DNA from 2 places in the Ornithinimicrobium cryptoxanthini genome. Region 1 is predicted to be linked to the other one. Evidence: predicted binding sites of a transcription regulator. Region 1 holds the regulator's gene; the other holds the start of a gene.
What was found. The regulator LexA, encoded in region 1, represses DNA repair genes until DNA is damaged. The targets are predictions, from matches to a motif close to TCGAACANNTGTTCGA.
Positions count from the first base shown of each region.

Region 1 (11,569 bases):
CCTGGGCCTCGGTCGACCACTCGCTGGAGCACGACGCCGCCGCCCACCCCGGCAACTCGGGCGGCCCGTTGCTCAACACCAGTGGTCAGGTGACCGGCATCCACTTCTCCGGCTACCTGCCCGAGGACATGGTCCGTCAGCAGTACGCGATCGACCACACCCTCGCCCAGGAGGTGGTCTCCCACCTGCAGGACGGGGACTACGAGTCGCTCGGCGTCAACGCCATGCCGGTGTATGACGCCTCGCTCGACGTCACCGGCCTGTGGGTCAGCGGGGTCAAGGCCGGCTCACCGGCGGCCCGGGCCAAGGTCGTGCCGGGCGACATCATCACCCACCTGAACGGGCTGCCGATGGCCCCGACCGGCACCATGGCCGAGTACTGCGACGTGCTGCGCACCTCCGGGGAGGGCACCCCGGTCTCCATCGAGGTGCTGCGCTGGGACACCGGTGAGGTGCTGCGCGGTGAGCTCAACAACCCGATCCAGGAGGACGCCGCGATGGTGCCGGTCATGTCCTTCGTCGAAGAGATCGGTGACGAGGTCGCCGCGGGCAGCGGCGAGTCGGCCGAGGCCTACACCTACGAGACCGTCGTGGACGACACCGACTCGATCCTGGTCGAGGTGCCCACCGAGTGGTCCGACCGGGTCACCGCCGTCTCCGTCGACACCGGCGAGCCGTTCATCCAGGCCGCGCCCAGCATCGAGCGGCTCAACACCACGTGGACGGAGCCGGGTCTGATCTACACGGTCACGGACACCACCGAGGACCTCGAGGGGCTGATCGAGCGCATGGACTTCGCCGCGGACTGCGCCGACGACGGGCAGTCGGACTACACCGACGGCCTCTACACCGGCTACTACCACCGCTACAGCGACTGCGGTGGCTCGGGCAACCAGGTGGTCGTCCTGGCCGCCACCCCCAACGACGGCTCGTTCACCGCCCTGCTGCTCCTGCAGATGATGCACGAGCGCGACGTCCTCGCCCTCGACCACGCCTTCGCCACCTTCAACTACTACACCGACTGAGCGAAGACCCGACGCAACCGCCGCACCCGGCACATCGGCATACGCCCGTCGTCCCCGCCAGACCAACCGGTCCCGTGTCATGCGCCCCACCCCAGGGAGTCCTAGGGTGGGGCGTGTGTACTGGGACGACTACGACGCAGCCCTGTTCGACCTCGACGGGGTCCTGACCCCGACTGCCGAGGTGCATATGAGCGCCTGGGCCCGGATGTTCACCGACTTCTTCGACGCGCAGGGGGTCGGCGAGCCCTACACGGAGGACGACTACTTCGCCTACATCGACGGGCGGCCGCGCTACGAGGGCGTCGCCGCCCTGCTGACCGCCCGCGGCATCACCCTGCCGCAGGGCACTCCTGAGGACCCGCCCGACGCTCAGACCGTCAGCGGTCTGGGCAACCGCAAGAACGAGCTGTTTACCCAGGTACTGCGCACCGACGGCATCACGGCGTATGCCGGGTCGCTGGCCCTGATGGACCACCTCGAGCAGGTGGGGGTCGCGATGGCGGTCGTCTCCTCGTCCAAGAACGCCCCGGAGGTGCTGCGCGCGGCCGGGATCGCGGACCGCTTCCCGGTCGTCGTGGACGGCGTGGTCGCCGTGGAGCAGGAGCTGCCGGGCAAGCCGCGACCCGACACCTATGAGTATGCCGCCAAACAGCTCGGCGTTCCCTCGTCCCGGTCCGTGGTCCTGGAGGACGCGCTGAGCGGGGTGCAGGCCGGGGCTGCCGGAGACTTCGGTCTCGTCGTGGGGGTCGACCGGGGGGCCGGTGAGCCGGCGCTGCTGCGCGCGGGTGCCGAGGTGGTTGTGCAGGACCTGGCCGAGCTGATCGGAGAGCCGCGATGAGCTTGCGCGAGACCGACCACGGGCTCCATGAGCGAGCGCTGGTCTCACCGGCCACCGACCCGATGGACCGCACGAGGTTCCCGGTCGACGAATGGGCCCTGGTCGAGTCGACCTATGACGGCACCGACCTCGGCGTGACCGAGACCCTGTTTGCTGTCGGCAACGGCTATCTCGGGCTGCGCGGCAACGTCGAGGAGGGCCGCGACACGCACACCCACGGCACCTTCGTCAACGGCTTCCACGAGACGTGGAGCATCCAGCACGCCGAGGACGCCTACGGCCTGGCGCGGGTGGGGCAGACGATCGTCAACGTGCCGGACCCCAAGGTCATCAAGCTCTATGTCGACGACGAGCCGCTGCTGCTCGCCCAGGCCGATCTCGAGCACTACGAGCGGACCCTGGACTTCCGCGACGGGCACCTGCGGCGCGAGCTGATCTGGCGCACCTCGTCCGGCAAGCGCGTGAAGGTCACCACCACCAGGATGGTCTCGTTCACCGAGCGTCACCTGGCCGTGATGACGATGGACGTGGAGATGCTGGACGGCGACGCCCCGATCGTGATCTCCAGCCAGGTGCTCAACCGGCAGGACGGGTTCGACGAATACCACGTGCGCGCCGCCGCCATGGGCGAGGGCGACGACCCGCGCAAGGCGCAGGGCTTTGACCGCCGCGTCCTGGACCCGCAGGCCCACTGGGTGAGCGAGGGACAGGGACGCGCCGTCCTCGGCTATGTCTGCCACGAGTCCCGGATGACGCTGGCCCTGGCCATCGACCACGCGATCGAGACGGACAACGAGTTCGACGAGGAGGTCATCGCCGAGGAGGACAGCGCCAAGAGCGTCTTCCGGATCAAGGCCAGGGCGGGGCAGCCGATCCACCTGACCAAGTACGTCACCTACCACACGTCCCGCGGCGTCCCGGTGCGTGAGCTCACCGACCGGTGCCAGCGCACCCTGGACCGGGTCCGGGCCGAGGGGGTGGTCCACCTGCGCGAGGACCAGCGCGCCTGGCTGGACGACTTCTGGGGACGCGCCGACGTCACCACGCCCGAGCAGCCGGCCGTGCAGCAGGCGATCCGGTGGAACCTCTTCCAGCTGGCCCAGGCGTCCGCGCGGGCCGAGACGAACGGCATCTCGGCCAAGGGGGTGAGCGGTTCGGGCTACAGCGGGCACTACTTCTGGGACACCGAGATCTATGTGATGCCGTTCCTGACCTACACCTGCCCGCAGATCGCACGCAACGCGCTGCGCTTCCGCCACCAGATGCTGGACGCGGCCCGGACCCGGGCCCGGGACATGTCGCAGGCGGGCGCACTCTTCCCGTGGCGCACGATCAACGGTGAGGAGGCGTCGGCCTACTTCGCGGCGGGCACCGCGCAGTATCACATCAACGGCGACGTGGCCCATGCCCTGGTGCAGTACGTCCGGGCCACCGGCGACCGGGTGTTCGAGCTCGCCGAAGGAGTGGACATCCTGGTCGAGACGGCCCGGCTGTGGGCCGACCTGGGCTTCTGGGCCACCAACGGGGACAACACCTTCCACATCCACGGGGTCACCGGACCCGACGAATACACCACCGTCGTCAACGACAACCTGTTCACCAACGTGATGGCGCGGGAGAACCTCTTCCACGCCGTCCGGACGGTCACCGAGCTGCGGGCCTCTGACCCGCGGGACTACGCGCGAGCAGTGCAGCGGCTCGGGTTGCGGGACGAGGAGGTGATCGAGTGGCAGCGTGCGGCAGATGGGATGTTCATCCCGTATGACGAGTCTCTGGGGGTCCATCCGCAGGACCTGCACTTCCTGGAGCGGGAGGTGTGGGACCTGGCCAGGACCCCGCAGGAGAAGCGACCGCTGCTCCTGCACTACCACCCGCTGGTGATCTACCGCTTCCAGGTGCTGAAGCAGGCCGACGTGGTGCTGGCCATGTTCCTGGGCGGGAAGTTCTTCACGCTGGAGGAGAAGCGCGCCAACTTTGAGTACTACGACCCGATCACGACCGGCGACTCCACGCTGTCCGCCGTGGTGCAGTCGATCGTGGCCGCAGAGGTCGGATATCACGAGATGGCCCTGCGCTACTTCTACGACGGACTCTTCGTCGACCTGGCCGACCGCCAGGGCAACACCGCAGACGGGGTGCACGTGGCCTCGACCGGTGGGGTCTGGGCGGGCCTGGTCTCCGGGTTCGGTGGCATGCGGGACCACTGGGGCGGGCTCCAGTTCGACCCGCGCCTGCCGCAGTCGTGGCCCGAGCTGGGCTGGCGGATGAGTTGGCTCGGGTCGCGGCTGCACGTGGTCGTGCGCTCCACCGAGATCCGCCTGCGCGTCGAGGACGGCGCCCCGATCGAGGTCGAGGTGCGAGGCGAGGAGTTCACCGTCGGCTCCGAGGAGGTCGTGGTCCCGCTGGACGGCATGGGCCCCAGCATCCACGGTGTGCTGCCCCCGACCCCAGTTGTGGGCGGCTACACCCAGGAGGGGCAGCGGATCATTCCAGCCACCCCGCGGGGCTGATCCGGGGCGACGAGACGCCTGTCGGCGCCGGCTCGACCTGGTGCAGAAGATGGCATCACTGTGCCCCGTGAGAGGACGTTTTGGCTCTCAGTGTGATCGACTGGACCTATGAACGAAGCCACCGTCCCCTCCTCCGAGCCGTCCGACCCGGCCGCTTCGGCGCAGCGCGACCTGCCTGCCGAGAACGAGACGGACCGTCTCGCTGCCCAGGTCACCGGACCCGAGGACCAGGTCGGGATGGCCGCTCTGTGGCGCGTGACCATGGGCCTGGACCACTGGTGGTTCATCGCCGTCGGCGACACCGGCGCCGAGTCACCTGCCGCGGCTGAGATCGATGGGCAGCTGATGCTGTTGGCGTTCACATCCTCGGAGCGAGCTCGTGACTTCGCGGTGCGCCAGCAGATGATCGGCCCGGACGAGGACCTGCACGCCATCGCGCTGCCGCCGACTGAGGTTGTCGAGTCCAATGAGACCTACACGGCCGCTGACATCCACGGCCTGATGTTCGACCCGCACATCAGTGGCTACTTCATCCCCAGCGAGCAGCTGCCGGTCGTCTGGGAGGCTGTGACCAGCCCCGCCGACCAGGCCTGATCAGCGCACCGACGAGCCCGATCAGCACAGCGACCCCGCCCGATCAGCACACCGACCCCGCCCGACCAGCACAGCGACTGCGCGGAACCGCTCAGGGCTGGGGGATCTGCAGGACCGTGCCGGCCTGGACGTCCAAGGAGTTCATCTCGTTGGCCAGTTGGATCTGCACGATCGCGCGGTCCATGGGCAGCTCCGGCAGCTCGGCCACCGCGACGTGTGACAGCGTCTGACCCGGCTGCACCACGACAGTGTGGCTGCCTGCGGCCATCGCCGGGAAGACGCCCATCGCGGCCGCAATCACCACCACCAGGGCACCGGCCACGGTGAGAGTCATGAGCAACCGGGCACGGCGGGTCAGCGTCAACGGGGTCCCGGCAGGGGCCCGCATCGCCCCCGTCTGAGGCAGGTCGTCTGCCGTCACGAGCCGTAGGTGGCCGCGCCCTGAGCTCCGGACGCCCGGCGCGGGCGGGAAGTCCCGGTCCATCAGGTCAGGTGCCGTCAGGTCATGCAGTGCGATGGCGCTCATGGTTCCTCCATCTTTCCGTGTCCCGAACGCTTGTCCGTCGGACGCTTGTGTCATTTCTAGCACAGCCGTACGACTGTTGTCGACACGCCACGTCGAACTGGTGTTTGCCTCGGCGTTCGAATGCTCGTACGATGTGCTCACGTCAAATACCTAACCAGGGACCACTGACAGACCCCCTGACCTGCAGTTCCAGGGAGTCGCCAGGGAGCGAGAGGGGCAACACGATGGCTGACATTCACGAGATGCCGGACCGGGACGGGCGAGCGGACCTGACTCCCCGCCAGGAGAAGGTGCTGCACGTGATCCGCGACTCCGTGGACCAACGCGGCTACCCGCCGAGCCTGCGCGAGATCGGCACGGCGGTGCAGCTGGCCTCCCCCTCGTCGGTGGCCTACCAGCTGCGCATGCTGGAGCGGAAGGGCTATCTGCGCCGCGATCCCAACCGTCCGCGCGCCATCGAGGTCGTCCTGCCGGGCTCCGGTGAAGGTCAGGCACCGGGCTATCGCCGGACGCCGGCAGCCGAGGAGGCCACTGCCTCAGGTGCGGAGATCTACGACGAGACCGGCATCGGTGACGCACGCCCTGCCGCGTCCTACGTGCCCGTCCTGGGCCGGATCGCGGCCGGTGGACCGATCCTGGCCGAGGAGGCCGTCGAGGATGTCTTCCCCCTGCCCCGTCAGATCGTCGGTGACGGTGAGCTGTTCCTGCTCAAGGTGGTCGGTGACTCGATGGTGGAGGCGGCCATCTGCGACGGCGACTGGGTCGTGGTGCGTCGTCAGGACGACGCGATCAACGGCGACATCGTCGCGGCCATGCTGGACAACGAGGCGACGGTCAAGACGTTCAAGCGCACGGACGGCAAGCTGTGGCTCATGCCGCACAACGAGGCCTACGACCCGATCGATGGTGACGACGCTGTGGTCCTCGGCAAGGTCACCGCAGTCCTGCGCCGGGTCTGAGCACGCGCAGGAACACCTTTCCCTGGTGACGTGCTGTCCCAGACCGGTGCCACCTGGCAGTCCTCCCCCCTCCCCGCCAGGTGGCACCTAGCACGACGACAGCGCCGTCCGACCCGATGGTCGGACGGCGCTGTCGTGTGTAGGTGCTGTCGTGCGTGGGGCGTCAGGGTTCAGAGGGCGCTTCGTGCCTGATTGAGGCGCTCGCGCTCCTCGTCCGACATCTCGGTGCCGTCCCGGTCAGGGCGGTAGCCCTCGGGTCCGAACACCTCCGGCTCACCGGTCTCGTCGACACCGGCATCGGTCCCGGCCGCGAGCGTGCTCTCCTCATCGGTGACCTCGCCCGCGTGTGCCTCAAGTTCCTGCGCCTCCGCCGCCTGCGTGTCGTCCGTCTGCGTGTCGTCCGGACGCGTCAGCCCGTCAGCCGGCTGCTCCACGTCGGAGGCAAAGGCAGCCGGCGGGGTGGTGCCGGTGATCGGGTCGCCCGTCTCCGCGCCGGGGGTCTCGTAGGCCGTGGTCGAGACGTCTGCGGCATAGCCCGCTGAGGCAGCACCGCCAACCGCCGCCCCGGCAGCACCGAGACCGCCACGGTCGTCCTGGGGGTAGCCCGTGCCGGTCTGGGACTGCGACCCGCTCACGACGCCGTCGTCCGCAGCAGCTGCGTCCCCGCCCTGCTGGTCCTCGATCCGCTCGAACTCGCCGTAGTCACCGGTCGTCGACCCGATGTCCGGGCCGGAGTCAGCCGTCACCGGCTCGACCGTGCCGAACTGCTCACCGTCCATCGAACTGCCAGCGGCCGAGTCCGCGGGCTCACCACGTCCCTCGTAGGCGGCCGCGTGGGCTGCTGGCTGGTCGGGTGTGTAACCCGAGCGGTTGGCATCTGTCGGCTCCTCATCCGCCGGGTCGGAGCTGGGCATCGCCCACGGCTGCGACGTGGGTGCTGCAGGCTCCTGCTCGGCAGACCAGTCGGCGTCACCGGCGGGGGTGGCCTCCTGGAAGACGCCCGACTGCGCGTCGCCACGATCCGCGTCTCCGTCCCGGTCCTCGGCGCCGGTGGTAGTGCCCGACTCGGTGAGCGAACCGCTCCCCAGGTCGTTGCCGCTGTCGCCGACTCCCGCACCGGTCGTCACGTCGTCAACCCCGGGCGTGGTGTATTCGGAGGTCACTGCGCCGTCGCGAGCCTCCTCGGTCTGACTCTCCTCGGTCGGGATGCCCTCGGTCCGCGAGCTGGTCATGTCCTGGGCAGTCTCATCACTGCCGAACATCGCAGTGCTGTCGGGCGCGCCAGCGCTGGCCTGGTCACCGGTCGCTGCGCCTCGATCGACCCCGTAGTAGGAGAAGAGGGTGGACTGCTGGCTGTCGTCCAGGTGATCCTCGGCGTCCACACGCGGGGAGTCCTTGACCTGGTCCTTGGTGTAGGGGACCTGGATGTTGCCGTCCGCCACGTTGGCGTCGTTCAGGGGCACAAAAGACTCCCGCAGCCCGAAGAGCCCGCTCTTGACACTGGCCCACGCCGGCTGCCCAGTGGCGTCGTCAAGGTAGATCTGCCCCACGCTGCCGACCTTGTCACCATTCTGGTCGATCACATCGGCGTCGGTGAGACTGGCAAGGTGTTCGCTGTTGATGGGCACGTGCACTACTCCTTGCTCGAAGAGTCCCCGGACCCAGTGCCAGGGATCGAGTCGAACGTATCCCGCCGCCTGAGCACGCGCCACCCGAGTTGACCGGGGGAACTGCCCCTAGGCATCGACAGTCTCGGGGGCGAGGAGGCCGAGCGCCTGCGCCCGGTTGACCGCGCTGAGACGATCGCCCACGGCTAGCTTGTCGTAGATGTTGCCCAGGTGACGGTGCACCGTCCGCAGTGAGCAGTCGGCGACACGCGCGATCACCGCGGCAGTGTGGCCGTGGGCCAGGAGCTGCAGGACCTCGATCTCCCGGTCGGTGAGCTTCAGGAGATCCCCTCCCCCGTCGCAACTGTCCACCTCGATCGCGATGATGCCAAGGACAGCAGAGGGTGTGGGCCGAGACAGCTGGAGGAGCTTGCCGAGGCCGGCAACCACAGGTTGCACGCTGGCCAGCAGTGCCAGGTTCTGGTCGGTGAAGTCCTCACCGCTGCGCCCGAAGACAAAGGTCACCAGTCCGGGGCCGCCATAGATCGGCAGGTGTGCGAACTGGTCGACGCCCAAGGTCTGCAGGGCCTCCGCTCTGATCGCCGACTGCTGCCAGTCGGCCTCGCCGTAGGCGCGAGCGGCACTGGTGGGAGCCAGATTGCCGGTCACCACCGGCCGGAGCAACGGCCGGGACAGCTGGCTGCGGATCTGCTTGGACATGCCAGCGTTCACCGCCGTGGTCCCGCCGATGACCTGGATCACGAGGCGTGGGGCATCCGCGCGGACGAGCAGGCCGACGCTGCAGTCCAGCGCGGGAAGGAGCAGGTTCACGATCGCGCCGACGCGCTCCTCGATGCCCTCGGGCGCGTGCGAGGCGGCCGTCACCAAGTCAACGGCAAGCGTGTATGGATCACGAGTCCCCAGCACCACGCTATTGTGGCGCACTTTACCCGGACTGTAAATGCCCTATACCCCAACAAAACGCTTAGGACACTCGAAAATCACCGTGCCAGCGCTGCGAGCAGGCCGGATCAGGTCAGTGCGGACGCGACGAGATCGACGTCAGCGTCGGTGTTCCAGACGTGGAAGGCGAGACGCACCCGGCCCGCACGGCTGGCGCAGCGAACGCCGGCGGCCTCGAGGCGTGCCGCGCGTGAGCCGTCCGCATCATCGAGGGTGACGACGGGCCTCGCGCAGGGCTCCTCACCGAGCCTGTCCCGAAGTGCATTAGCGAGTCGGATGTCATGGTCACGGACGGTGGCAATGTCCAGCCCGGCAAAGACCTCACCTGCCGCCGCGGCGCCGACCCAGCACAGCCAGGCCGGGGAGACATCAAAGCGTCGAGCATCAGGCGCCAGGGCCATCTCGGGGCCGTAGCAGGAGTCCCAGACCGACTGCCCGGCATACCAACCCGCATTGTTGGGCGTGAACCGCGCGGCCACCTCCGGCCGGACCGTGAGATAGGACGTGCCCCGCGGCTCGCAGAGCCACTTGTAGGCCGAGCACACCGTCAGGTCGAAGTCGGCGGCACTGACGGGCAACCACCCCGCCGCCTGGGTGACGTCGCACAACGTCAGCGCACCGTGCCGCGCGGCCGACTCCGTGATGGAGGTGACGTCGGCCAGCTCGCCGGTGCTGGACTGCGCCAGGCTGAAGGCCACCAGGTCGGTCGATGGGCGGACCGCTCCCGCCAACTCCGCGAGCGGGACCTGGCGCACGGTGATCCGCGGCTGCTGCGCCAGGAAGGGGAAGAGCATGGAGGTGAACTCGCCTGTCACACATAGGACCTCAGCCCCGTCGGGCAGGGACGTGGCAACCGTGCCGACATGGACGGAGGTCTGCGACCCGATCGCCACGGCACTGGCTGGCACGCAGACCAGGTCGGCATACTGGGCACGCGCGCGCTCTGCCGCCTCGCCATAGGCGACCGGACAGCCCTCCCCCGCCTGCCAGCTCACCAGTGCCTGTTGCATGGCCTCGATCACGGCCCGCGGTGGCAGCCCGAGGGTGGCCGCATTGAGATAGCCAGGCACCGGCGCCCAGAGCTCGGCCGCCGACTCCACGATGTCGAGGCGGTCCGTCACAGTCGTCATCCTCCCACTGTGACGGACCATACCGAGTTACACAACGCCATACTTGACGCTGTTTGAATAACTTCTAGTGATGTCTCACTCCATCAGGTTGCCGAGGAGGCCGCCTCCCTTGGAACCGCTGCTCTCCTGATGGCCGCCGGTGACGACCCCCTCCGACGGCTGGATCAGCACATAGCCCTGACCCCGGAAGGCCATCTGGACCATCTCGCCCGTCCCGCCCCGCACCAGGGACTTCAGGCCACCGGCGTCGATCTTGATGTCCATCTGGACCCCGGAGGTCCACAGCACCACGGCCTGCGCGTCACCGAACGTGGGCGCGCTGGCGACGTCGAGCGCGACCGGCTCCCCGTGCGTGGTGACTGCCACATAGCCGGTGCCCCGCAGTGAGACGTTGTAGAGGCCGCCTGCCATCATGCCGCCGCGGGCCTGGACGCGGTGGATGTCCCACTCGATCGACGCGGAGAAGGCGAGCACGCTGTTGCCGTTGACCGAGATCGTGTCGTTCTCGAGATAGAACACCTGGATGTCGGCGGCGTCCTGCCCGAGAAAGAGCTCCCCCTCCCCGGTGCACTCCATCATGTCGACGCCCTCGCCGGTCACGGCCGACTTCAACATCTTGTTCAGGCCGCCCGAGCCGCGGTTCTTGAAGCTGATGCTGCCCTGGTAGGCGACCATCGATCCGGTCTTGGCCCACACCGGGCCGTAGGCCATGGAGACCTTCAACAGCTTCTTGTTCTGCTGGACGAACGGGTCCGTCGACTGGTTCTCCGCGTGCTCGTTGAACAACTTCCCATGAATCGCCATGCAGTGCTCCCTCGTCGTGGCCGACCCCCCACAGGTCGGCGCTCAGTCCCCCGACGGACTGTCGGAGGTGTCCATGCCTGGCTATGCTCGCAGTCATGGGATTCCTGGACAAGGCCAAGGCCGCGGCAACTGATCTCGCGGCCAAGGCGGACACCGCGATCACGCAGGCCTCAAGCAATTGGAGCGGTGCCGGCGGTGGAAATGCCGAGCATCTGCTTCGCGACTACGGCCTGCTGACCTGGCGCGAGCAGCACGGTCAGCCCGTGGACGCGGCCGAGTTCGCCCGCGTGCGCGAGGCGCTGCAAGCACTGGACGGCGAGGGGCGTCTGCGCGACCTGCCGCTGCAGACGAGCCCACCGCCTCCCCCGCCGAGCTATCAGACGCCACCACCTCCAGGTGGCGCGGCGAGCCCGCCGCCTCCGGGTGGCCAGCATGATGCCCCGCCCTCGTCAGGTGACCTCTCGTCGCCTCCGCCGTCGGGAGGCAGCCCGACCCCGCCGCCGCCTCCTCCCCCTCCGCCCGGGTTCTGACCCAGCCGCGCCACTGGCACACCTGCCCCGCGGCATACGCCAGACACGGCGCGGCATAAGTCTCGGTTATCGTTAGCCACATG
Region 1 covers NZ_CP099490.1:1,058,882-1,070,450, reverse strand. Annotated here, with positions in the region: gene NF557_RS05060 (S1C family serine protease) at 1-1,025, shown strand, start outside; gene NF557_RS05055 (HAD family hydrolase) at 1,105-1,863, shown strand; gene NF557_RS05050 (glycoside hydrolase family 65 protein) at 1,860-4,373, shown strand; gene NF557_RS05045 (hypothetical protein) at 4,482-4,967, shown strand; gene NF557_RS05040 (LysM peptidoglycan-binding domain-containing protein) at 5,059-5,493, opposite strand; gene lexA (transcriptional repressor LexA) at 5,718-6,452, shown strand; gene NF557_RS05030 (PRC-barrel domain-containing protein) at 6,623-8,080, opposite strand; gene NF557_RS05025 (helix-turn-helix transcriptional regulator) at 8,189-8,944, opposite strand; gene NF557_RS05020 (aminotransferase class V-fold PLP-dependent enzyme) at 9,091-10,152, opposite strand; gene NF557_RS05015 (AIM24 family protein) at 10,228-10,956, opposite strand; gene NF557_RS17525 (hypothetical protein) at 11,052-11,486, shown strand; gene NF557_RS05005 (LysR family transcriptional regulator) at 11,567-11,569, shown strand, end outside.

Region 2 (11,569 bases), 1.5 Mb from region 1:
CCTGTTCCTGGACTACGCCATCGGGCACCGCTACCAGGGCTCGGCGCCCCGGGCCCTGGGGCGGCTGTTCAGGGGCGGGCAGACCCTGGGCTGGTTTCAGGTGGGGATCTCGTTCGTGATCATGTGCTACTACGGCGTGATCCTGGCGTGGGCCGCGAGCTTTACGATCTTCTCGGTCACCGAGGCGTGGGGAGACAACCCGACCGCGTTCTTCACCGGCGAGTACCTCGAGCTCGCCGAGACGCCCGGCCTCAGCCTCGACATCGTCGGTCACCTGCTCCTGCCGCTGCTGCTGGTCTGGCTCGCGGTGATGTTCGTGATGGTGCTCGGCGTGCAGAACGGACTGGAGAAGGCCAACAAGTTCTTCCTGCCGCTGCTTGTGGTCCTGTTCACCATCCTGGTGGTCCGCGCCCTCTTCCTGGACGGCGCGATGGATGGGCTGAACGCGCTGTTCACCCCGGACTTCTCGCAGCTGACCAACACCGACGTGTGGCTGGCGGCCTACAGCCAGATCTTCTTCTCGCTGTCGATCGCCTTCGGCATCATGATCACCTACTCCAGCTATCTGAAGCGCAAGTCCGACCTGACCACGACGGGTCTGGTCGCCGGCTTTGCCAACTCCTCGTTCGAGATCCTGGCCGGCATCGGTGTCTTCGCCACGCTGGGCTTCATGGCCGCGGCCAGCGGCGTCGGCGTCAACGAGCTGGAGGGGCTCACCGGCCCGATCCTGAGCTTCGTCACCTTCCCGCAGATCATCTCCATGATGCCCGGAGGTCCGATCTTCGGTGTGCTGTTCTTCGGCTCGCTGGTGCTGGCCGGGTTCACGTCGATGATCTCGATCGCCCAGGTGGTCGTGGCGGCGCTGCAGGAGAAGTTCGAGCTGGGTCGGGCGGCCGCGTCGGCCCTCGTCGTGGGGGTCTGCGGCTCCATCTCGATCGTGCTGTTCGCGACGACCACGGGGCTCTACACCCTGGACACCGTCGACAAGTACATCAACGAGATCGGCATCATCACCTCGGCGATCCTGATGACCGTGATCATCTCGTGGGGCCTGCGCAAGCTGCCCGAGCTGCAGGCGCACCTCAACCTGGTCTCCGCGTTCCAGGTGGGGACCTGGTGGCGGGTGCTGATCTCGTTCGTCGTCCCGGTCATGCTGCTGGTGATGATCACGACCACAGGCCTGTCCCTCATCCAGGACGGCTACGGCGGCGACCCGCCCTACCCGAGGTCATACACCAACCTCATGGGCTGGGGAACGGTTGGCTTCGCGATCCTCTTCGCCCTGGTGTTCACCGTGCTGCCGGGCCGCAGGGACACGGCGGCTGAGGATGAGGCCTTTGACCCGGACGACCTGACCGGGGACGACGAGTTGGAGGAGGTCCGATGACTGGCGTCGCGATCGCGTTCCTGGTGCTGGCAATCGTCGTGCTGTGGGGCGGTTTGGTCCTGGCGGTCGTCTACTATCGCCGGTCCGGCGCCGCAGGCGGGTCCCCGCCCCGCGACCAGGGCGGAGAGGCCTCCTGGCCGCGGGACACGTGAGGGGGAGTGGGAGACAGCTGAGCGCTCCTACGCCTCTTGGCGCGCAGCCGCCCTGATCCCATCCTCGAGGCTCTCCGGCGTGCCGACCCATCGCGGCCACGGAGGCCCGCCCATACTGGGGTGTGTCTAGTCGCTGGGTCACTCGGCTCCTTGTGGTGCTCGCGGCGTGGGGGCTGGCGCTCACCGTGTGGCCCACCGACTATCGAGCCGTCGCGACGGTGCACACGAGCAGTGGCGAGGCTGCTGACTCGGTGATCGAGCGGTTCGGCTCACTGCGGGCGGACCCTGACGCCGTCGCTGCGTTGCTGGGAGCCGAGTCGGCGCTCACCGAGTCAGCGCGCCTGCAGGTCTCCAGGCAGGACGACACCATCCTGGTCACGACACGCCACCAGGACCCACGGCTCGCCCAGGCCATGGCCGACTCGGTCGCTGTCGCCGTGGCCGGTCCGCGACCGGGGATCGAGCGCACGCAGCTGTCGCAGCTGCCCACCGACGCGAGTGGGCCGTCGCGGCTGGCCCTGTTTGGTGCCGGTGGGGGCATCGCCCTCGCCGTCGGCCTGACCTTGGCGGCCCGCGCGGGGCGAGGACGCCGATGAGCCCGTCGGCGCGAAGGCGTGCCGGGTTCCGCCAGGACATCGAGGGCCTGCGAGCGGTCTCGGTGCTGGCCGTCGTGCTGTGGCACGCGGGACTCCCGTGGCTGCCGGGTGGCTATGTGGGTGTCGACGTCTTCTTCGTCATCTCGGGCTTCCTGATGACCACGATCCTGGTCACCGAGCTCGAACGGGACGGCACGATCAAGCTCGCCGCGTTCTATGCCCGGCGGGCACGTCGGTTGCTGCCGGCCGCGCTCGCCGCGCTGCTCGGCACCGCGATCCTGAGCCTGACACTCCTGCCGTCGCATCGCTGGCCGGACATCGGCAGGGACATCGCCGCCAGCGCTGCCTATGTCGTCAACTGGACCCTGGCGGGCGGTTCGGTCGACTACCTGGCCCAGGACCAGGCCCCCAGCCCGCTCCAACACTTCTGGTCCCTCGCCGTGGAGGAGCAGTTCTACATCGTCTGGCCGGTCCTCCTCCTTCTGGTGCCGGTGATCTTCCGTCGGCGGCTGCGTGGCGGAGTTGTCGCCGTGACAGCTGTTGCCTTCGTCAGCTCGTTGGCCTACTCGATCTATCTGACCGCCGCCAATCCTTCCGTCGCCTACTTCGTGACCCCGACCCGCATCTGGGAGCTCGCGCTGGGGGGCTTTGTGGCACTCGGCGCGGCCGAGTGGCACCACCTGCGCCGGTCCGTCGCGAGGGTAGGCGGATGGCTGGGTCTGGCGATGATCCTGCTGGCGATCGTGACCTACTCCGAGACGACGCCGTTCCCCGGCTGGCAGGCGCTGCTGCCCACCGTCGGGGCGGCACTGGTGCTGATGGCCGGACCGGCCGCTGGCCGACATGGCCCGATCATCGCCCTGCGCCCGCCGCCCATGCAGTTCCTGGGCAAGATCTCCTACAGCCTCTATCTGTGGCACTGGCCGCTGCTGGTCGTGGCCATGCAGCTGCTCGGCGACGGTCACCAGGTGCCGCTGGTGGCCGGACTGTCCGTGGCTGCCCTGTCTGTCGTCCCCGCCTGGCTCTCCTGGAAGTATGTCGAGGAGCCAGTTCGCGCGGCCGGCAGCCGCTTCAGCAGGTTGACCCTCACCAGGCGGTCCTTGCGGCTCGGGTTCAACTGTTCGCTCGCAGGCCTCATCGCGGGCTCTGCAGTCTTCCTGGCCGCCGGGCCACAGGTGCCGGACGAGTCGCCCAGCTGGGTGTTGCCGGAGGCGGTGCAGGTCGTCCGGGACCCTTTCGGGGCCATGGTGCTTGGGGATGACCCCATCGAGTCTGAGGCCGGCGTGGCCGTGGACGTTATGGAGGCCATGGACCCACCACTGGATGCACTGGAGGCCGACCTTCCGGCATACCAACCGGAGGGTTGTCACGTCGGTCTGACCGCCACCAAACCCGGTTTCTGCGAGGCTGGTGACCCGGACGGCGCAATCCTGGTCGTGCTCGTCGGAGACTCGCACGCCGGTCAGTGGCTCACGGCGATGGACCTGCTGGGCCGCGCAAACGGATGGCGGATCGGGATGATGACCAAGTCGTCCTGTCCCTTCGTCGGCGGTGTTGACATCCAGCGTGCGGGGGCGACCTACTGGCAGTGTCTCGACTGGAACGATGCCGTCCGAGCGGACCTGCTCACGATGGAGCCGGACCTGGTCCTGTCCTCCCACGCCTCCTACGGAATCGAGCCCGGGGCCATGGCGGAGGGACTGGAGCGGGCCATCGCGCCGCTCGAGGCGGTGGGCATCCGGGTCGGCGTGATTCGGGACGTCCCGCGGGCCGACGAAAACATGCGGCACTGCATGCTGGAGAACCCGCAGGAACTGACCAGGTGCTCCTTCTCGCGCGAGTCGGGGCTGGCCCGGGCCGGCACCGGACAGATCGCGCTCATCGCGCTGCGGCCCGACCTGCCGCTCATCGACCTCACGGACTACATCTGCCCGCTGGAGACCTGCTCTCCGGTGATCGGCGGGGTGCCGGTCTATCGCGACAGCAACCACCTCAGCGCGACCTATGTCCGGAGTCTGAGCTCGCACCTGGCGGCTCTCGTTCTGCCGCTGGTCCCCAGCGACCCCGTCCGGTGACCTTCCCGATCGAACGCGTCGCCGACGCGCACACTCTTGGCGAACGGGGGCACAGCACCGGCGAGCTCGTGCTCACCTGGTAGCGAGCAGGTCTGCCCTCCATCGCGGCGCTGCTCCCCCTGAACTGTCGTGCACCCGCGTTTGTGCTGGTCAGGGCTCTGTCGGTAGTGGCATGTATGTTCTAATTATGGATCAGGGGTCGAGGTCGGACAGTCACGGTGGGGCCACCGTCGCCGCTCCTGACGTGCCCACCCAGGACAACACCGCCCAAGACGGCACGGACCAGGACGGCACGGACCAGGACGGCGCGGACGCTGGTGGGCGTGGGCCGATGAAGTATCGCCCGGTGATCGGCACTGGTCCGTTGCGGGAAGCCTCTTCCTGCAGTGGACCGTTGGTCCCGCCCGACGATGCCGACCCGCAGGCTGCGGGCGACCTGGACGGCTCCGGGCGTGCTGATGGTGGTCCGCGGTTGACGGCCAGCGGTCATGAGGTTCCCGAGTTCGCTGCCGGGACGGCGCACATGACCCAGATGCTCGCAGGCGACTTCCCCCTTGAGACGTTGCCCGAGGAAGCACTCGGGGAGACGATCGGCGCGGCGCAGGCCCTGGTCCAGGCCGCGCAGTCACTGTTGACTGCGGCTACCCATGAGGCGATCACCCGCGGGCTGCCGGGGGAGTCCGGGCACACGGTCCCGGACTGGATCACCACGTGGGCCCCGATGATCGACCGTCCCGAAGCCCTGGCCACCGCCCGCGTCGCAGCCGCTATCGACGATGACCGGTTCGAGGCCCTGTCCGAGAAGGTGACCGACGGCAGTGCCCGGGTCTCGCGGGCCAACATCATCACCCGCCTGACCCAGGAGCTGACCCCGATCGCGACGAAAGAGTCGTTGCAGGCCCTGACCGATGTGATGACCGACATCGTCGAGACCACCGGGCTGCGTGCCCTGGCCCAGATCGGGACCGAGGCCAAGAAGCTTCTCATCGAGCCTGATGACGATGACGAGCTCGACGACAAGCAAGGCGCCCGGCGGCTGCTACGCCGCACCGGGACCGTGGCCGGCCTGGCCGAGTGGCAGCTCCTGCTCGACGACGAAGCCGAAGCGATCCTGCTCGCCGCGCTGGACCCGTTGTCCAAGCCCCGTCCCGGCGCTGATGAGCACGGCGCCCACCAACTGGACCCGCGCACCGCCTCCACCCGCCGTGCTGACGCCCTGCTCGAGATCATCGGCCGCGGCGTCGCCGCCCCCGAAGGCACGGTCGTTACCGACAAGGCCAAGATCCAGGTCACCATCGGCCACGAGGCCCTGGCTGGCAAGGTCAGTGGCGGGGGGACGACGGCCACCGGTCAACGCCTCTCCGCCGGGACGATCCGGCGCCTGGCCTGCGACGCGCAGATCATCCCCATCGTCCTAGGCGGCCCGTCTGAACCGTTAGACGTCGGCACCACCCGGCGGTTGTTCACCCCCGCACAACGCAAAGCAGTCCACCTGCGGGACAAAGGCTGCTCCTTCCCGGGCTGCACGATGCCCACGTCCTGGACCGACCTCCACCACGTCATCCACTGGATCTTCGGCGGCGCCACAGACCTGTCCAACGCCGCCGCCCTGTGCCGACGACACCACGTCACCGTCCACCGCTACGGCTACACCGCCACCATCACCGCCACCGAAGTCACCTGGCACCTCCCAGGAACCAGCACCGGGACCCACGCCGCACCCCTGGTCGACACCTAGCGGCCACGCCCCCGACCCCGCCAACCCACACCGGGACAGCGGGGTCACACCCACGCCGAGACCCCCTTCTAGGCCGGTTCTGGGCCCGACTGTTTCCAGGCCTGACCCTTCCAGGCCTGACCCTTCCAGGCCCGACTGATCCCAGGCCCGACTGATTCCTGGCCCGACTGATTCCTGGCCCGACCCTTCCAGGAGGTGGCCGTGGGTCATCGCGGGGGGCGCGAGACGTCCGACGATCCCAGGCCAGCGACCAGGTCGACAGTGACCTCATCGAGACTGCCCACGACTACATCAGCGAGCGCGAGGGCATCATCGGCGGGCGGGAAGGCCTTGTGGGGGACGGCGATGACGCGCATCCCGGCGGCCGAGGCCGACCGCAGACCGTTGCTGGAGTCCTCGAGAGCCACCGCCCGGGCAGGTTCCACGCCGAGCAGCTCGCAGGCCCGCAGGAATCCATCAGGTGCTGGCTTGCCCCTGGCGACCTCTTCGGTCGACACCGAGACCTGGAAGAGGTCGGTGATGCCGAGGGTCTCGAGCGAGGTGTCGATCAGGCGGCGGGCCGAGGACGAGGCGAGGGCCAAGGGCCACCTGGCGGCCAGCCGCTGCACGGCCTCCACCGCTCCTGGAAGGATCGGGAGGTGCTTGCGATATCGCGCCGCCATCGCCTCGAGCGTGCGCTCGCCCGGGTCGCCACGGACCCCCACCGTGGTGGTGAGGTAGGCGGACCACTCGGGCGTCGACATGCCCATCATGGCCTGGGTCGCTCCCTCGGGCCAGGCCACGCCATCCTGCTCCGCCAGCCCGCGGCGGACCTCGTCCCAGATGGTCTCGGTGTCGGTCAGCACGCCGTCCATGTCGAAGACGACGGCCGCGATGGGGAGGGTACTCACGCGGTCCATCGTGCCCGACAACGCCCTAGGAGTGCGCGATCGCCCTAGTGCGCATGGCCTAGGAGTGCGCGCGGATGGTGTCCACGCCCTGGTTGGCGAGCGCGTCGGCGCGCTCGTTGCCCGGGTCGCCCGAGTGGCCCTTGACCCAGACCCAGTGCACGGTGTGCCGGCTGACCTCGTTGTCGAGCGCCTGCCACAGCTCGACGTTCTTCACCGGCTTCTTGGCCGCGGTCTTCCAGCCGTTGCGCTTCCAGCCGGCGATCCAGGAGCGCATGCCGTTCATCACATAGGACGAGTCGACGTGCAGCGTCACCTGGCACGGCTGGTTCAGGGTCCGCAGTCCCTCGATGACCGCCTGCAGCTCCATCTGGTTGTTGGTCGTCAGCGCTTCGCCGCCGCACAGCTCCCGCTCATGACTGCCCGACCGCATCCACACGCCCCACCCGCCGACGCCGGGGTTGCCCTTGCACGCCCCGTCGCTCCACATCTCCACCACGGGCAGGGCCTCAGTCATAGGTTGACCCTATCCAGGCGGTGATACCTGCCCCCGCACGCGTGGCTACGCTGGGGCCAGGAGGCTTCCATGGCGCGCGTGACCAGACCCTGGCGGGTGACCCGGCTGGGACGGGACGGGTCCACCCGGGTGCGCGCCGACATACTCGCTGGTGAGGAGCCGCTGGAGATCCGCCTCGGTGGGCGCTCCTTCTCCGTCACCATGCGGACCCCTGGCCACGACTTCGAGCTGGTCGCCGGCTTCCTGGTCAGCGAGGGCGTCGTCACGGCTCGGGAGCAGATCCGCGCGATGGACTATCGCTCCGGGATCTCTGCCGGCGGCGAGCGCGACTACAACGTGATCGATGTGAGGCTCGCCGAGGGCGTGGCGCTGCCCGACACCTCGATGGAGCGGCACGTCTACACCTCGAGCAGCTGTGGCGTGTGCGGCACCGCCTCGATCGAGGCGGTGCGCAAGACCTCGTCGTATGCCGTCGCGCAGGACCCCCTGACCCTCCCGCTGGACGTGGTGCTGGGTCTGCCGGAGGCGCTGCGGGCGGAGCAGCAGGTCTTCGACCGCACCGGCGGGGTGCATGCTGCAGGGCTCTTCGTCGATGGTGAGCTCGTGTGTCTGCGCGAGGACGTGGGGCGGCACAACGCCGTCGACAAGGTGGTCGGCTGGGCCCTGCTGGAGGGGCGCCTGCCAGAGACCGGGTCCGTGCTGCAGGTCTCGGGCCGAGCCTCGTTCGAGCTGGTGCAGAAGGCTGCGATGGCTGGCATCCCGGTGCTGTCGGCGGTGTCGGCGCCGTCTGCGCTCGCGGTCGAGCTGGGCGCCGATCTCGGGCTGACCGTGATCGGCTTCAACCGCGGTGAGACACTCAATGTCTATAGTCGGGCCGATCGGGTGGTGACGGATGAAGCTTGAGCTGGTCGATGTGACCGAGCGTTCGGACGACCTGTGCGTCGCGCGGGTCCCGCTGTTCCAGGCGCTGACCCACGGCGAGCAGCTGGACGTCGCGGCGGTGGCGCGCCAGGTGAAGACGGCCAAGGGTGAGCAGATCTATGGCGCCGGCGACAACGTCTCCCAGCTGATGGTCGTGCACACCGGGATGATCAAGATCAGCCGCATCAGTGCGGACGGGCAGGAGCAGATCATCCGGGTGCTGCATCCGGGCGACTTCGTGGGGGAGTCAGCCTTCCTCGGCGGTGGACGCCCCGACCACTATGCGACCGCGCTCGAAGCGGGGAGCATGTGCGTCTTTCGCCACCAGGACCTGGGCCAGCTCATCGGTGCGCACCCCAGCATCGGGCTGCGGATGCTGCAGGGTGTGAGCCGTCGCCTGGACGCCACCGAGGAGCGGCTGGCCGCGGTCACCTCGGTCGAGGTCGGCGGGCGTCTGGCGCGCTACCTGGTGGAACTGCCGGCCAAGCGATCTGGGCACGACACGACCCGCGTGCGCCTGCCGCTGGCCAAGAAGGACATCGCCTCGCTGCTCGACACCACCCCCGAGTCCCTGAGCAGGCAGCTGCGCCGACTCCAGGATGCTGGCGTGATCGCGTTGGAGGGGGCCCGGGACATCGTCATCCTGGACATCGACCGTCTCCTGCACCTGGCGGAGTAGGCCTCGCGGCGCTGGTCCCGGTCCGAAGCCGGCCCCGTCAGGAGTCGACCCGGTCACGCGTTGACCCGCTCAGGCGAGGTTCCTCTCAGGCGACCCGGGCGCCTCGCACCTGGTAGCCCAGGGACATCACGACCTCGCGCAGCTCCTCGACCGTGATCGCGTGCGGGTCGAAGTCGACGTCGACCCGCGCGTCAGTGACAGAGACGGTCACCGAGTCGACGCTCCTGAGCCGGCCGACGGCCGAGACGATCCGTCCGATCGCGGACGGGTCCAGTGGCGCGGTGCTGAGCCGGGCGGTGATCAGGGTCTTCATGGTGCTCATTCCTCGAGGGCCGGTGGGTTCCACCCAGCGTCTCGCCCGTTGCGCTCGCTGTCCTTGATCCAGGTCAAGGAACCCGAGGTCAAGAGAACCCCGGGTGAACTCAGGGCAGGAGAACACCGGGAAGCAGGGTTTGGGGAAGCAGGATGACAGGATCACCGGATGCGATGGACGGCGGTGGCCCCGGTGACCTGGCCCAGCGACCAGGGCTTCGACGCCTGGTGGCGCGCCATGGTGGTGGAGGAGCTCGCGGGCAGCGGTGACCAGGTGGGCCTGTTCGACCGCGACGGTGAGCAGGTGCGGCTCATCTCCGGGGAGCACCTGCAGCCCGGGGCGGTCTATCGCTGGGTCCCGCCTGAGGGCTTTTCCCTGGGCGGCGCCGCCTATGGCATCGGCGGACCTCCCGATGCGCGCGAGCTCTTCCTGGAATATCAGGAGGGCGCTGACGCGGGGCGTCGGGTCACGGTCGTCGTCGACAGCCTCGACGACTGTCGGTCCCTCACCGCCACCAGCAGCCTCAAGCATCTGATGGCGCAGGCGAGCTTCAGGCCGGAGCGGGACCGTCTGCTCGACGTCGAGGTCAAGCTCGACTGGTTGCTGGTGCGGGTCCGAGGCCGCGTCGTCCCCGCGGCGGTCGGCGAGCAGCTCCGCGTCTCCCTGCGCGTGGTCGGGCGCGGCCTGTGGAAGCCGGTGATCGCACCCTTGCTGGTGCCCGTCGGCATCGCCCTGAGTCACCTCCTCGCGGAGGAGACCGAAGAAGCTGCCGACCGGCTGACCCACCTGGACGACGACCCGCGCGGCGACGGTGCGCCAGAGCGGGAGCTGGAGCGGATCCGCGCCGGGGCCGAGCTCATCCGGGCACGGCTGCACGAGGTGGTGAGCACGGTTGACGCGCGGTCATGGTGGACAGGGCGTCGGGCAGCTCACCTGCGTGCGGCGTTCGACGCGCTCCCTGCCGTCGGCCCGGACTGGCCGCCGGTGACGCCGGCGGTGGCCTTCGGCGGCACCGGGCGCTGGTGGGACGAGGAGCAGTGGATCTTTGACCGCTTCCTGGAAGCTTCCCCTTGGCGTCGAAAGCGAGCCGACGAGGTCGATCGGCAGGTCGACGGGTGGCTGCGGCAGCAGGAGCGGATGGTCACGCACCGCACCCAGGCCCAGGCCGAACTCGCTGCGGCCGAGGATCCGCTCGGGGACCTCGCGGGCCGCACCGGTGCCGAGCTCAACGCGATGCTCGACCTGTCGTGGCTGGCCACACCCTGGTCCACGGTGCGGTTCCTGGTCCGACAGGCCTCCCGAGACGGCATGGATGACGACCTGCCCGACCTCGAGACCGACGCCGATGCGCGAAGATTCTTGACCGACCTCCTCAAGGATGTCTGAGGCCAGCGCCCGTGGACCGGGGCACGCGCTGATCGACCGCGGCACGCGCCGATCGACCAGGCCAACGGCCCGTTACCTGTCAGTAACCTGCGCCGGTAGGCTGAGCCGGGTGACGGCATACCCCCACCTGCTTGAGCCCCTCGACCTGGGCTTCACCGAGTTGCGCAACCGCGTCGTCATGGGCTCGATGCACACCGGTCTGGAGGACCGCGGCGCCAATGCCGGGCGGCTGGCCGCGTTCTTCGCCGAGCGCGCCCGGGGTGGCGCCGGGCTCATCGTCACCGGTGGCTATGCGCCCAACCTGGCGGGCACGCTCTATCCGGGGGCGTCCGCGCTGATCAGTCGGCGTCAGGTGCGACAACACCAGGTCGTCACCGACGCGGTGCACGCCTGGGACGGCAAGATCGCCCTGCAGATCCTGCACGCCGGGCGCTACAGCTATCACCCGCTGTCGGTCTCAGCCTCGGCCGGCAAGTCACCGATCACCCCGTTCTCAGCTCGGGCTCTGACCGGACGGGGTGTGCGTGCGACCGTGGCGGCATACGCCCGCTGTGCACGACTTGCCCAGGAGGCCGGCTATGACGGCGTCGAGATCATGGGCTCGGAGGGCTACCTGATCAACCAGTTCCTCGCGCCGCGCACCAACCAGCGCACCGACGAGTGGGGCGGCTCCCCGCAGAGGCGGCGTCGGCTGCCGGTGGAGATCGTCCGGGCGGTGCGCGAGGCGGTCGGTCCGGACTTCATCATCATCTATCGGCTCTCCATGCTGGACCTGGTGCCTGACGGGCAGAGCTGGGCTGAGATCGTCTCTCTCGCAAAGGAAGTCGAGGCTGCCGGGGCCACGATCCTGTCCACCGGCATCGGCTGGCACGAGGCGCGCGTCCCCACCATCGTCACCTCGGTGCCACGCGGCGCGTT
Region 2 covers NZ_CP099490.1:3,284,491-3,296,059, reverse strand. Annotated here, with positions in the region: gene NF557_RS15140 (sodium-dependent transporter) at 1-1,387, shown strand, start outside; gene NF557_RS15135 (methionine/alanine import family NSS transporter small subunit) at 1,384-1,539, shown strand; gene NF557_RS15130 (hypothetical protein) at 1,662-2,135, shown strand; gene NF557_RS15125 (acyltransferase family protein) at 2,132-4,210, shown strand; gene NF557_RS15120 (HNH endonuclease signature motif containing protein) at 4,398-5,948, shown strand; gene NF557_RS15115 (HAD family hydrolase) at 6,155-6,838, opposite strand; gene rnhA (ribonuclease HI) at 6,897-7,352, opposite strand; gene fdhD (formate dehydrogenase accessory sulfurtransferase FdhD) at 7,422-8,255, shown strand; gene NF557_RS15100 (Crp/Fnr family transcriptional regulator) at 8,245-8,952, shown strand; gene NF557_RS15095 (heavy-metal-associated domain-containing protein) at 9,038-9,265, opposite strand; gene NF557_RS15090 (hypothetical protein) at 9,434-10,651, shown strand; gene NF557_RS15085 (NADPH-dependent 2,4-dienoyl-CoA reductase) at 10,761-11,569, shown strand, end outside.
Region 2: the regulator LexA is predicted to act here: its motif matches at 4,379-4,394, upstream of NF557_RS15120 (HNH endonuclease signature motif containing protein).